Regions from separate parts of the Novilysobacter longmucuonensis genome, predicted to be linked through region 2. Evidence: predicted binding sites of a transcription regulator. Region 2 holds the regulator's gene; each other region holds the start of a gene.
What was found. The regulator FliA, encoded in region 2, starts transcription of late flagellar genes. The targets are predictions, from matches to a motif close to TAAAGTTTNNCNNNCNNNGGCCGATAA.

Region 1 (4,111 bases), on a different contig from region 2:
CGTTGAGCGCCAGGATATTGGTCTGGAACGCGATACCGTCGATCACGCTGATGATGTCGACGATCTTGCGCGAGGAGGCGTTGATGGCGGTCATCGTGTGGACCACGCGGCCGACCACCTCGCCGCCTTGGGATGCGACATCGCCCGCGCCGATCGCCAGCTGGTTGGCCTGGCGCGCGTTGTCGGCATTCTGGCGCACGGTGGAGGTCAGCTGTTCCATCGAGGAGGCGGTTTCCTCCAGCGATGCGGCCTGCTGCTCGGTGCGCTGGGACAGGTCGCTGTTGCCGGCCGAGATTTCGCCGGCGGCCGCGCTGATCGCGTCGCTGCCCTGGCGGATCTGGCCGACCACGGAGGCCAGCTGGCGCACGGTGCCATTGGCGTTGGCGGCGAGTTCGCCGAACTGGCCCGGCAGGTTGGCGTCGGCTTCGCGGGTGAGGTCGCCCTCGGCGACGGCGGCCAGCAGGGTGCCGACCTCGCTCAGGCCGCGGTCGGCGCTGATCATCAGCTCGTTCAAGCCTTCAATCATCTCGTGGTAGACGAACTCGAAGCGCCCGGCGTCACCGCGGCGGCTGAAGTCGCCGGCCACGGCGGCATCGACCAGCCCCTTGATCTCGGTATTGACCGCCAGCATGCGGGCCTTGATGTCATCGACCGCCTCGGTGATGCGCGCCTTCTTGCCCGGGAGCCGCTCGATGTCCTCCGACAGGTCGCCGCGGCCGTAGGCATCGATCATCGCGATGACGCGGGTCTGCAGGTCGATGTGCGAGGTCACCAGCGTGTTGATCTCGTCGGCCATGACCCCGAACGACCCCGGGAACGCCTTGGCGTCGAGCCGCTCGTCGACATTGCCGGCCTGGTGCGCCTCGAACACGGCGCGCTGCCCCTCCGCGAAGCCGCGCAAGCTGCCGACCGCACGGTCCAGGCTGACCGCGATGTCGCGCATCTCGTCGCTACTGCTGACGTTGACGCGCTGCGGGAACTCGCCGGCGGCGATCGATTCGGCCGCCTGCTTGATCGCCTGCAGCGAGCTGCGCGTGCTGCGGGTGAAACCAAGGAACAGGTAGGCGGTCAGCAACAGCACCCCGGCGATGAACATCCACATCAGCGCCAACTGGCGCTCCAGCGCGCCGATCTCGGCATCGGTCGCGGCGTACAGCGAGTTGCTGGCGCCGACCAGCGCGGCCGCCAGCGCCAGGCGGGTGGCTTCCTCGCGCGCGGCCATCGCCTTGACCGGCATCTCCGGGAAATCGGCATCGAGGATGCGCTCCTGGATCAGCTGGTCCTGCTTGGCGACCGCCGCGATCGCGCTGTCCAGCCGCTTGCCCAGGCTCTCGGCCAGCGACGGCATCGCCTGCTCGGCGTTGCCCGCGTCGAGCTGCGCACGCCGGCGCAGGAAGTCCTGCATGTTGCGCGTCACCGAGATGGCGGTGCGGTCGTCGACCCAGATCGCACCGTCGCCGAGTACGCGCATGGCGACGGCCGACTGCTGCGAGGTGTACTCGGTCAGCGTCGGCAGCCACTCGGTGGCGATCTGTCCGGTGTAGAGGATCTCTGCCCGGTCGGCCCGCGACAGGCTGCTGAGGTCGGCAATCAGGCCCATCACCTGGCGCAACTGGCGCACCGCCTCGTTGCGCTCCTCGACCAGCGCGTTCGCATCGGTGCCGCTGGTCGCCTTGGTCCAGGCGGCCCGGGTTTCGGAAAACGCGGCTTTCAGCGCGGCCGATTCGGGCAGGTTGCCCCGGGTCCACTGCTCCACGCGATCCAGCTCGCGGCTGGCCTGCGCGGACGCGTTGCTGAGTGCCTGCGGAGCTACGGCGTCGCCGGACGTGTTGCGTGTAGTCAGCTGGCGATATTCCTGCATCGCCAGCATCGAACGGTGCAGCCCGCCGAGCGGATCGATCACATCGCGCTGCATGCGCGCGGTTTCCAGATCGCTGCTGGCGCGGGTGATCAGCATGCCGCCGAGCACGCCGCAGGTCAGCATGAACGACGCGCCGATCACCAGCGCCTTCTGGCCGAAGCGCAGGCGCGCCATCAGTCGGGAGGCCGGCGCAAGTACGCGGTCAAGCAATGAGGAGGGCAGGCGGTTGGACATGGGGACCTCGGCAAAGGGGAAGCGCGACTGTGTCTGCCCCCGGCAACGGCGGCCGCGGCGGAAACTTTAGGTTCGTGACAGTGGGCCTCCGTAGAGCCGAGCTTGCTCGGCTGCGCCACCACCACCACTCGACCGGGCGACTTTCGAGATTTAGCCCCATAGGGACATCCGAGTGGATATGCGACGGCGCGCACATGCGGACGCTAAAGAATGCCCGCCCGCGGCCGTTGCCAAGAGTGCAGACCGCAACTCGGCCGTCCATACCGGAGGAGCACCCCATGTCCCGTAGATCCGTCGTTGCCACCGCGTTCCTCGCGCTGGCACTTGCGATGCCGGCCCACGCCAATCTCACGCCGATCAAGCGGGTTGAACCGGATTACCCGCGGGACGCGATTCGCGGCGGCACCGAGGGGTTCGTCGAGGTCGAGTTCACCGTCGGCGCCGACGGCAAGGTCGAGAGCGTCTCGGTGGTCAACGCCAAACCGTCGCGCACCTTCGAATCGGCCGCCGTGCGTGCGGTCAAGCAGTGGGAGTTCGCCCCCGGCGGCGGCCGCGGCAAGGTGCGGCTGGATTTCACGCTCTGAGCGTGCCGGGCTCTCTCTCCCGGGTTTGAAACAAAAACGCGCCGGCACGGCGCGTTTTTTTCTGCGGACCCAAGGTCGAAAGCATCGCGCAATGGGCGCTCCTGCGGGGCGCGTAAACTGTAGGCTGCGTTCCGCTGGCGGCGCAAGAGCATGGCTCTGACCGCTATGTCCTGAAATTGGCGCAGTCCGCCGCTTCCGACGCTCCGTCGACAAGCTGCATGGCCGCGCTGAACGCCGCTGCGCGGATGTCCCCGGCCATGGCGGAATCGGGCAGTGTTCGGGCGATCACCATGCCACCGATGCAGAGCGCGGCCAGCGACAATGCGCGCTGCCGCCCCTCGGGCGTGGCGTCCTGCAGATTGCTCTCGAACAGCCACACCATCGATTCCAGCAGGTGCTGGTAGGCCTGCCGCACCTCGGGGTTGGAGCGTGCGATATCGGACGGCAGCGCGATCATCGGGCATTGTCCGTCGCGGTCGCCCAGGTGTGCGGCCGACAGATACCCTTCGATCATCTGAACCGCCATCGACGCCTCACCGCGGTTCGGATCCACGCCGGCGTCGGCACGCCATTGCGCGCCGCGCCCCATCAGGAAGCTGGCGACGGCGGCCGAATACAGCGCCTCCTTGCTCTTGAAATGCGAGTAGAACCCGCCCCGGGTCAGGCCGGCTTCTTGCATGATCATGTCGATCGAGACGCAATCAAAGCCATGGCGGTTGAACAGCAACCGCGCAGCTTCGACGATGCGCGCGCGCGTCTTGTTCTTGTGATCGGGGCTGTAGGGCAAGTGATCTCCACCAATGGGCGCGCGCCAGGAAAGCCGCCTGCGCCAAAATATGTTCTTGATCATAAATTGTCACGCGTCAGGATGGAGTTGCCCTGAGTTCGGGGCGCAACTGAAAGGGACAAAGATGCCGCGTTACCTACTTGCATTTCACGGCGGAAAGCCGCCGGTGGACCAGGACGAGATGGCCGGTTTCATGGGCCGGTGGCGGGCATGGTCCGCGGGCCTCGGAGCGGCCATCGCCGACCAGGGTGCGGTGCTGTGCCGCTCGACGATCGTGACCGATGCTGCTCAAGGAACCGCCGATCCCGGCGAGGACCGCCTGAGCGGCTACACCCTGCTGGACGCGGGCAGCCTCGAAGCGGCGGCGCTGATGGTGCGGGGCTGCCCGATCTTCGAGATCGGCGGATCCATCGAGGTGGCCGAACTCATGGCCGCTACGATGGCCACCGGGGCGGGGGAGCAAGGCTGCGGTTGACCGGACGGCGACGGGAGCCTTGGCTCACCCGAGGTCGGCCCTCTGCTGCAAAAGTCGACATGCAGGGAGCTGGATTAGTCGGCGGGGTGGTGCGCTGAAGGACATGCGACCGTCGCGCCCATGGGGCGCTCCTACAGGGGGCGCGTGAATCGTAGAGCCGAGCTTGCTCG
Region 2 (4,111 bases):
GCCGCCGACCGCACCCCGACCCTGGCCGAGCTGACCTCCGCCCCGGCCGCGCCGCAGCCCAGCACACCCCCGCCAGCCGCAAGCCCGCCGCCCTCCACCGCCCGCTTCGACGAAATGATGGCGGCGCTGGCTCCGGCGCCAACGTCAGCGCCGGTGACGCCGACTGCAGTCGCCGCGGACACCGCGCAGACAGCGCCGGCACTGCCTGCGCAGACCGACGCCGACGCGGTACCGAACCCGCTAGCGGCGACCAAGCTTCCATCGCCGGCCGCCCCGAAGCCCGAACTGCAGCTGGAGCCGATGGCCGAACCGCCCGAACGCCACGCTGAACACGATGCCGGGCATGACACCCGGCACCTGCGCAGCGTCGGCGGCCGCGACCTCGATCCCGGCATCGCCGCGATGCGCGACGAACTGGCCAACATGCGCCAGCTGATCGAGCGCGAGATGGGCCAGTTCGCGGTCGAGCGCCTGCGCGGTTCGCCGGCGCGCGCCGCCGCCTACGACACCCTGCTCGGCTACGGTTGCGACGAGAACCTCGCACAGGCCATCGCGGCCAAGCTCGACCCGCAGCTAGACCCGGCCAAGACCCGCGCGCCGATGCTGGCCGAGCTCGCCCGCATGCTGACCGTCTCGCGCAGCGAGCCGATCGACGAGGGCGGCGTGATCGCACTGATCGGCCCGACCGGCGCCGGCAAGACCACCACGCTGGCCAAGCTCGCCGCCCGCTATGCGCAACGCCACCGCGCCCGCGACGTGGCTCTGGTCACCACCGACGTCGAGCGCGCCGGCGCCCGCGAACAACTGCAGGCCCACGGCCGCACGCTCGGCATCACCGTGTGCGAGGCGTCCGGCCCCGAGGGCCTGCCCAGGGCGCTGGAGCAGCTGGCCGACTACCCGCTGGTTCTGGTCGATACCGCCGGTTACGCGGTGCGCGATCTCGCCCTGCTCAGCCAGATCACTTGGCTGCGCGCCAACCAGCGCCTGCGCAGCCTGCTGGTGCTGCCGGCCAACGCCAACCCCTACGACCTGGGCGAGGTGGTGCGGCGCTATCGCCTCGCCGCGCCGGAGGGCGTGGTGCTGACCAAGCTCGACGAGACCGGCCGCCTCGGCGCCGCCCTGTCGGTCGCAGTCCGCCACGACCTCAAGCTGATCTACACCACCGACGGACAGCAGGTGCCGGCCGACCTGGACACCGCCGATGCGTCGCGCCTGGTCCTGCAACTGGAGAAATTGCGCCGTGCTGCCGATTGTCCCGATGCCCACCCTGCCCACCCCCTTGCCAACGAGGATCGTCATGTCGTCGCGAGCTGAGCCGATCAAGCAAGTCGAAGTCGCCGCCCCGACGGGTCCGCAGCCTGCCGCGGCACCGGTGCGGGTCATCTCCGTGGCCAGCGGCAAGGGCGGCGTCGGCAAGACCAGCGTCTCGGTCAACCTGGCGATGGCGCTGGTCAATGCCGGCCAGCGCACGCTGCTGCTCGACACCGACCTGGGCCTGGCCAACGTCGATGTGATGCTCGGTCTGTCGCCGCGCTTCACCCTGGCCGACGTGTTCGCCGGCCGCTGCGAGCTGCACGACACCCTGCTCGAGGGCCCGCGCGGGCTCTGGGTGGTGCCAGCCGCCTCGGGCAAGCGCCACATGACCGAACTGGTGCCGCAGCAGCACATCGGCCTGGTGCACGCCTTCAGCCAACTCGAACTGCCGATCGACACGATGGTGGTGGACAACGCCGCGGGGATCGCCGACGGCGTGCTGACCTTCTGCCAGGCCGCGCAGGACGTGATCGTGGTGGTCTGCGACGAACCGGCCTCGGTCACCGATGCCTACGCCCTGATCAAGGTGCTCAGCCGCGACCGCGGGGTCAACCGGATCCAGGTACTCGCCAACCAGGTGCAGCACCCGGCCGAGGGCCGGCAGCTGTTCGACAAGCTCGAACGCGTCACCTCGCGCTTCCTGGACATCACCCTCAACTACCTCGGTGCGATCCCGCGCGATGAGTGGCTGCGCCGCTCGATCCAGCGCCAGGAGGCGGTGGTCGAGGCGTTCCCCTCGAGCCCATCGGCGCTGGCGTTCCGCGACATCGCGCGCCGCGCCGGCCAGTGGCAGAGCCCGCAGGGTCCGCGCGGCCACGTCGAGTTCTTCATGGAGCGCATGGTGACCCCGCCATCGCGCAGTGCGGCGGCATGAACGTCGCGGCCGCTGCCTATCGGTCGAACCAGCGCTCGAGCCAGCCTGGCGCCGCCGCCGACATCGTCGAGCGCCACGGCGAACTGGTGCGGCGCATCGCCCATCACCTCGCCGCGCGCCTGCCGTCCAGCGTGGAGGTCGACGACCTGATCCAAGCCGGCATGCTCGGGTTGATCGACGCCGCCCGCAACTTCCAGGCGGATCAAGGTGCGGCGTTCGAGACCTACGCCTCGATCCGCATCCGCGGCGCGATGATCGACGAGATCCGCCGCGGCGACTGGGTGCCGCGCTCGGTCCACCGCCGCTACCGCGACGTGGTCGCCGCCACCCGCGAAATCGAACAGAAGGCCGGCCGCGCCGCAACCACGCAGGAGGTCGCGACCGCGCTGGGCGTGTCGCTGCCCGAATACCATCGCATGCTCGAGGACGCGGCGCGCGGCCAGCTCATCAGCTTCGATGCGCACGCCGAGGAGCACGACGGCGAGCCGCGCCTGGCCGCCCGCGGCACCGCCACGCCGGCGCGCGCGTTCGAGCACGACGAGTTCCGCGAGGCGCTCGGCGGCGCGATCGGCGACCTGCCCGAGCGCGAGCAACTGGTGCTGTCGCTGTACTACGAACAGGAACTCAACCTGCGCGAGATCGGCGCGGTGCTGTCGATCAGTGAGTCGCGGGTCTGCCAGATCCACGGCCAGGCCATGCTGCGCCTGCGCGCGCGCCTGGGCGAGTGGCGCGACGAGGCCGAGAACGATGATTAGGGCGAGAGCGGTTGGTCCGCAAAGCACGCAAAAGAAAGCAAGGAGGTGAGGAGGTAAGGAGAAGCGGCTCGCTCTTCCTTACCTCCTTACTCCTCTTTCTTCTCACTTTCCTTTTTGCGTCTTTCGCGTCCTTTGCGGGCCAACGCCCTTTCTTCCCCGCACCAGCGCCCTTCAAGAATTCCGTCCACCCGCCGATAGCACCCGAGAAGACAAACGCGAGCCCCCTATGGACAAGAACATCCGCATCCTGATCGTTGACGACTTCTCGACGATGCGCCGCATCGTCAAGAACCTGCTCAACGATCTAGGTTTCTTCAACACCACCGAGGCCGACGACGGCAACAGCGCGCTGGTCGAGCTGCACAAGGGCCCGTTCGATCTGGTGATCACCGACTGGAACATGCCCGGCATGCCGGGCATCGACCTGCTCAAGGCGATCCGCGGCGATGCCGCGCTGTCGAAGATCCCGGTGCTGATGGTCACCGCCGAAGCCAAGCGCGAACAGATCATCGAGGCCGCGCAGGCCGGGGTGAACGGTTACGTAATCAAACCCTTCACCGCCGGCACGCTCGGCGACAAGCTCGGCAAGATCTTCGAGCGCCTGGAGACGGCCGCGTGAGTCAGGGCTCCGGCCCCGGCCCGAGCGACGCCCTCGGCCCAGAGGACCGCCAGCTCATCACCAAGCGCCTGCATGCGGCGCTGTGGGCACTGGAGCACGAGGACCACGCCAGCTGGCGGACCAACGTCGACGAGCTCATCCAGTGGCGTACCCAGCCGTTCGTGCAGGGCCTGGCGAGGCTCGCGCGCGAGCTCGAGCAAGCCCTCGGCGACGGCACCGGCAGCGCACATGGGAGCTCGCTGCCCGATGCCTGTGCCCGACTGGAACACGTGGTCACCCTGACCGAAGGCGCGAGCCTGCGCACGCTGGACCTGATCGACGAATGCGGCGCCTTGCTGCGGCAACTGCCCCCCGGGCAGGACGAGGCGCAGCAGCAGGCGCTCGCCGGCATCCGCTCGCGGCTGTCGGAAATAACCGCCGCGCAGGGCTACCAGGACCTCACCGGCCAGATCATTTTGCGCGTAGTCGAGCTGGTGCGCGCGGTGCACGTCGGCCTTGGCGAGTACGCCACGCCGCAGGACAACAAGCCGCTGCAGCTGTCCACGCGCG
Region 3 (4,111 bases), on a different contig from region 2:
CGGAGCTGTGCCGGGTGCGCCCGGCGCTGCAGTCGCTGGTCACGTTCCGGCCGCTCAACCTGCTGGCCGATGATTACCAGCTGCGCGGCGGTTTCACCGCGGTGTTTTGCCGCAACGTGATGATCTATTTCGACAAGCCGACCCAGTACCAGGTACTGGGGCGCATCGCGCCATTGCTGGGACCCGACGGGCTGCTGTTCGCCGGCCATTCCGAGAGTTTCACCCACGCCCACAACCTGGTCGTGCCGTGCGGGCGCACCACCTACCGCGCGGCCGGTGCGACGCCACGTCCGGAAGGACGCGGCAACGGCGTGGCTTTGGGGGCAAGGCGATGAACGCCGCCGTGCTGCCGCTGGCCGAAGCCGCGCCGGATACCTACTACGACAGTGCGCTGCAGACCGAGGCGATCAAGCTGCTGCCGGCCGACTATGTCGTGACCGATCAGCCGCTGGCGCTGGTCACCCTGCTGGGCTCGTGCGTGGCCGCGTGCCTGTACGATCCCGCGCTGGCGGTGGGCGGCATGAACCACTTCATGCTGCCCGACGGCGGCCAGGACCGCGGCGGCGACACCGTCAGCGCGCGCTACGGCATGCATGCGATGGAGCTGCTGATCAACGGCCTGCTCAAGCGCGGCGCGCGCCGGCCGCGGCTGCTGGCCAAGGTGTTCGGCGGCGGCAACGTGCTCAGCGGCTTCCATACCGATCCGATCGGCACCCGCAACGCGCGCTTCGTGCTGGAGTACCTGCAGGCCGAGCGCATCCCGGTGCTGGCGCAGGACTTGGGCGATATCCACCCGCGCAAGGTGTGCTTCTTCGCCCAGACCGGCCGCGCCCTGGTGCGCCGCCTGCCGGCCACCCGCGACAGCGAGATCGCCAAGGTCGAACGCGCCTACTACGGCACCCTGACACGCGCACCGGTGACGGGCAGCGTGGAACTGTTCTGAGGTGGTGGCCGTGCTCCAAGCGCCCGAGGCGAGGCCGCGCATACCCGTAAAAGTGCTGGTCATCGATGATTCGGCGCTGATCCGCAAACTGATGACGGAGTTGCTTGGCGCCGATCCGGACATCGAGGTGGTCGGCGTGGCGGCCGATCCGTTCATCGCGCGCGACAAGATCAAGCAGCTCGCGCCCGACGTGCTCACGCTGGACGTCGAGATGCCGCGCATGGACGGCCTGACCTTCCTGCAGAACCTGATGCGGCTGCGGCCGATGCCGGTGGTGATGGTGTCCTCGCTGACCGAACAGGGCGCGGCGGTGACACTGGACGCGCTGGCGCTGGGCGCGGTCGATTTCATCGCCAAGCCCAAGCTCGATGTCGCCCGCGGCCTGGCCGGCTATGCCCAGCTGCTGACCGAGAAGGTCAAGCAGGCCGCGCAGGCGCGGGTCGCACCGGTGCTGGCCCCATCGGCGGCGCCCCGCAGCGCCGGTCCGATCGCCTACCGCACCACCGATCGCGTGCTCGCGATCGGCGCCTCCACCGGAGGGACCGAGGCGATCCGTCAGGTGCTCTCGACGATGCCGGCCGACGCGCCGGCGGTGGTCATCGCCCAGCACATCCCGGCGGCGTTCAGCAGCGCCTTCGCTCAGCGCCTGGACCGCAACAGCCGCATGACCGTCGTCGAGGCCATGTGCGACCAGCCATTGCTGCCCGGCCACGCCTACCTCGCGCCCGGTGGCCGCCACCTGCGCGTGGAGCGCAGCGGCGCACGCTGGATGGCCCGGCTCGGCGACGACGACATGGTGCGCGGCCATCGCCCGAGCGTCGACGTGCTGTTCGAATCGCTCGCCCGCCATGCCGGCGCCAACGCCGGCGCGGCATTGCTGACCGGCATGGGCAACGACGGCGCCCACGGCCTGCTGGCGCTGCGCCGGGCCGGCGCGGTGACCATCGCCCAGGACCGTGCCAGCAGCGTGATCTGGGGCATGCCCGGCGCCGCCGTGGCGTTGGATGCGGCGCAGGATGTGATTCCCCTGACCCGCATCACCGAACGATTGCTCCAGGCGCCATAGGACGGGCTCTACCGTGACCTGGTGCGCAATCAAAAGCTTTTTGACACGGATCAGCGCGAAAAAAAGCGGATAAGGCATTTCATCCTGGAAAGCTCTATCCGCTTTTTTTCGCTCTGATCCGCGTCGAATGCTCCTGGGTTCGATTCGGCAAAAGCGGAACCGGTCGCTAAAGCCCGCCCCTTCGTGGCCGTTACCGGGAGTGACCGCCCCCGCACGAGAGCAGCGATGGAATCCCGCGTACTAATTCGCCTGGCAGCACCCCTGGCACTGACCCTTCTCCTGTTCTGCGCCGAATTGTTCGGCTGGCCGGGCGCCGCACGCCTGGGCGCGCTGGTGGCGCTGACCCTGGCCTGGCTCGGCTTTGCCTGGACCATGTACCGCCCCGGCGGCCAGCAGATGGTGCTGGCGCGTGAGCAGACCCGCCTGCTCGACGAACTGCGCAGCTTCGTCGGCGCCGAGGTCAAGGGCTCGCACACCGAGATCGAGCGCACCCGCGAACTGATCCGCGAATCGGTCGCCAAGCTAGGCGGCAGCTTCGAGGCGGTCAACCGCAAGTCGCGCCAGCAGAGCGAAGTGGTGGCGCGCATCATCGACCGCACCGGCGACGAGAACGGCGGCGGGGTCGACGTGCACCAGTTCGCGCTGCAGGCCAGCCAGAAGATGGAGCAACTGGTCGAGGCGCTGGAAGCCGTCGCCGGCCAGAGCGGCAACACTGTGACCCATATCGATGCGATGGCCGACCACCTCGACGGCATCTTCTCGCTGCTGGAGGACGTCAAGTCGATCGCCGACCAGACCAACCTGCTCGCGCTCAATGCCGCGATCGAGGCGGCGCGTGCCGGCGAGGCGGGCCGCGGCTTCGCGGTGGTCGCCGACGAGGTGCGCAACCTGTCGGAGCGCTCGACCGCGTTCAACGAGCAGATCCGCAAGCTCGCCCACAGCTCCAAGGACGCGATCGCCAAGGTCCGCGACACCGTCTCGACCATGGCCTCGCGCGACCTGGACCGCTCACGCGGTGCCCGCGCCGAAGCCGCGGCGATGCTGGAGCGCGTCGACGGCATCAACCGCGGCCTCGGCAACGGCATGCGCGAGATCGCCGAGTGCGGCCGCGCTATCGACGGCTCGGTCGCCGAAGCGGTGCGCTCGCTGCAGTTCGAGGACATCGCCACCCAGGCGCTCGGCGCCGCCGGCCTGCACCTGGAGCGGCTGAGCGCGATCAACAAGGAGGCCACCGCGCTGCAGGATCTGCTGCAGCGCAGCCATCACGACGGCGAGATGAAGAAGGCGCTGAGCGGCATGGTCCAGCGCATCGGCCAGATGCGCAGCGACTGGGAGCGTCCGCCGCACAAGCCGGTGATGCAGCAGTCGATGGATGCCGGCAGCGTCGAACTGTTCTGAGTGGCGCCGGGCCTGCCCGGCGCAAGCTCGATGGTGGTTACAGCGGCGGCAGACGGTTGTGGTTCGCGGCTGAAGCCGCTCCTACAAGGCGGGCAAACGCCAGGGCTCTGCTCCACTCCACCCACCGCCGCGCGCGCAAGCCCCACCGGCAACCCGCGCGCGGCATGCGCATCCCGCATCGGCACAAGACGCATTCTCCATGCAGCGTCTCAGCAACCTGCGAAGCCGGTAGTTCCTGCAGATGCACCCGATCGGCATCGGCCCGCCACCCCGCTTGGGCGTGCAGGCCTGGAGGAAGCTCACCGGCGCGCGTGCCACGCTGCCAATAGCACCGCCGTTGCGGCGGCGACATTGAGGCTTTCCACCGCTCCGGTGCCGGCGATCGACAGCCGCAGGTCGCAGGCCGCGGCCAGTTCGCGGTCCATGCCCTCGCCCTCGGCGCCGAGCACGTAGACCATGCGTTCGGGCAAGCGGCCCGCGAATGGATCGTCGCCGCCTTCGACCACCGTCGCGGCCAACGCGAAGCCGGCGCTGCGCAGTTGCACCAGCGCAGTGTCGCTGCGGCCCAGACGGACCAGCGGCACCGCCTCGGCGCCGCCCTCGGCCACGCGTGCGGCCGCGCCCGACAGCGCCAGCGTCGAATGCGCCGGCAGCAGCAGCGCGCCGACGCCGAAATGCGCGGCCGAGCGCAGGATCGCGCCGAA

Region 1: ACJQWM_RS09645 (methyl-accepting chemotaxis protein) is a predicted target of FliA. The motif match lies at 2,138-2,164, and genes of this name have one in related genera.
Region 3: ACJQWM_RS09670 (methyl-accepting chemotaxis protein) is a predicted target of FliA. The motif match lies at 2,177-2,203, and genes of this name have one in related genera.

What each region holds. Positions count from the first base shown of each region.
Region 1 is NZ_JBJMAW010000008.1:112,379-116,489, reverse strand. It holds gene ACJQWM_RS09645 (methyl-accepting chemotaxis protein) at 1-2,095, opposite strand, end outside; gene ACJQWM_RS09640 (energy transducer TonB) at 2,374-2,679, shown strand; gene ACJQWM_RS09635 (TetR/AcrR family transcriptional regulator) at 2,843-3,529, opposite strand; gene ACJQWM_RS09630 (YciI family protein) at 3,633-3,941, shown strand.
Region 2 is NZ_JBJMAW010000025.1:10,547-14,657, forward strand. It holds gene flhF (flagellar biosynthesis GTPase FlhF) at 1-1,314, shown strand, start outside; gene ACJQWM_RS14010 (MinD/ParA family protein) at 1,298-2,188, shown strand; gene ACJQWM_RS14015 (RNA polymerase sigma factor FliA) at 2,185-2,943, shown strand; gene cheY (chemotaxis response regulator CheY) at 3,170-3,562, shown strand; gene ACJQWM_RS14025 (protein phosphatase CheZ) at 3,559-4,111, shown strand, end outside.
Region 3 is NZ_JBJMAW010000008.1:120,414-124,524, forward strand. It holds gene ACJQWM_RS09655 (CheR family methyltransferase) at 1-335, shown strand, start outside; gene cheD (chemoreceptor glutamine deamidase CheD) at 332-943, shown strand; gene ACJQWM_RS09665 (protein-glutamate methylesterase/protein-glutamine glutaminase) at 1,035-2,009, shown strand; gene ACJQWM_RS09670 (methyl-accepting chemotaxis protein) at 2,235-3,407, shown strand; gene ACJQWM_RS09675 (TrmH family RNA methyltransferase) at 3,707-4,111, opposite strand, start outside.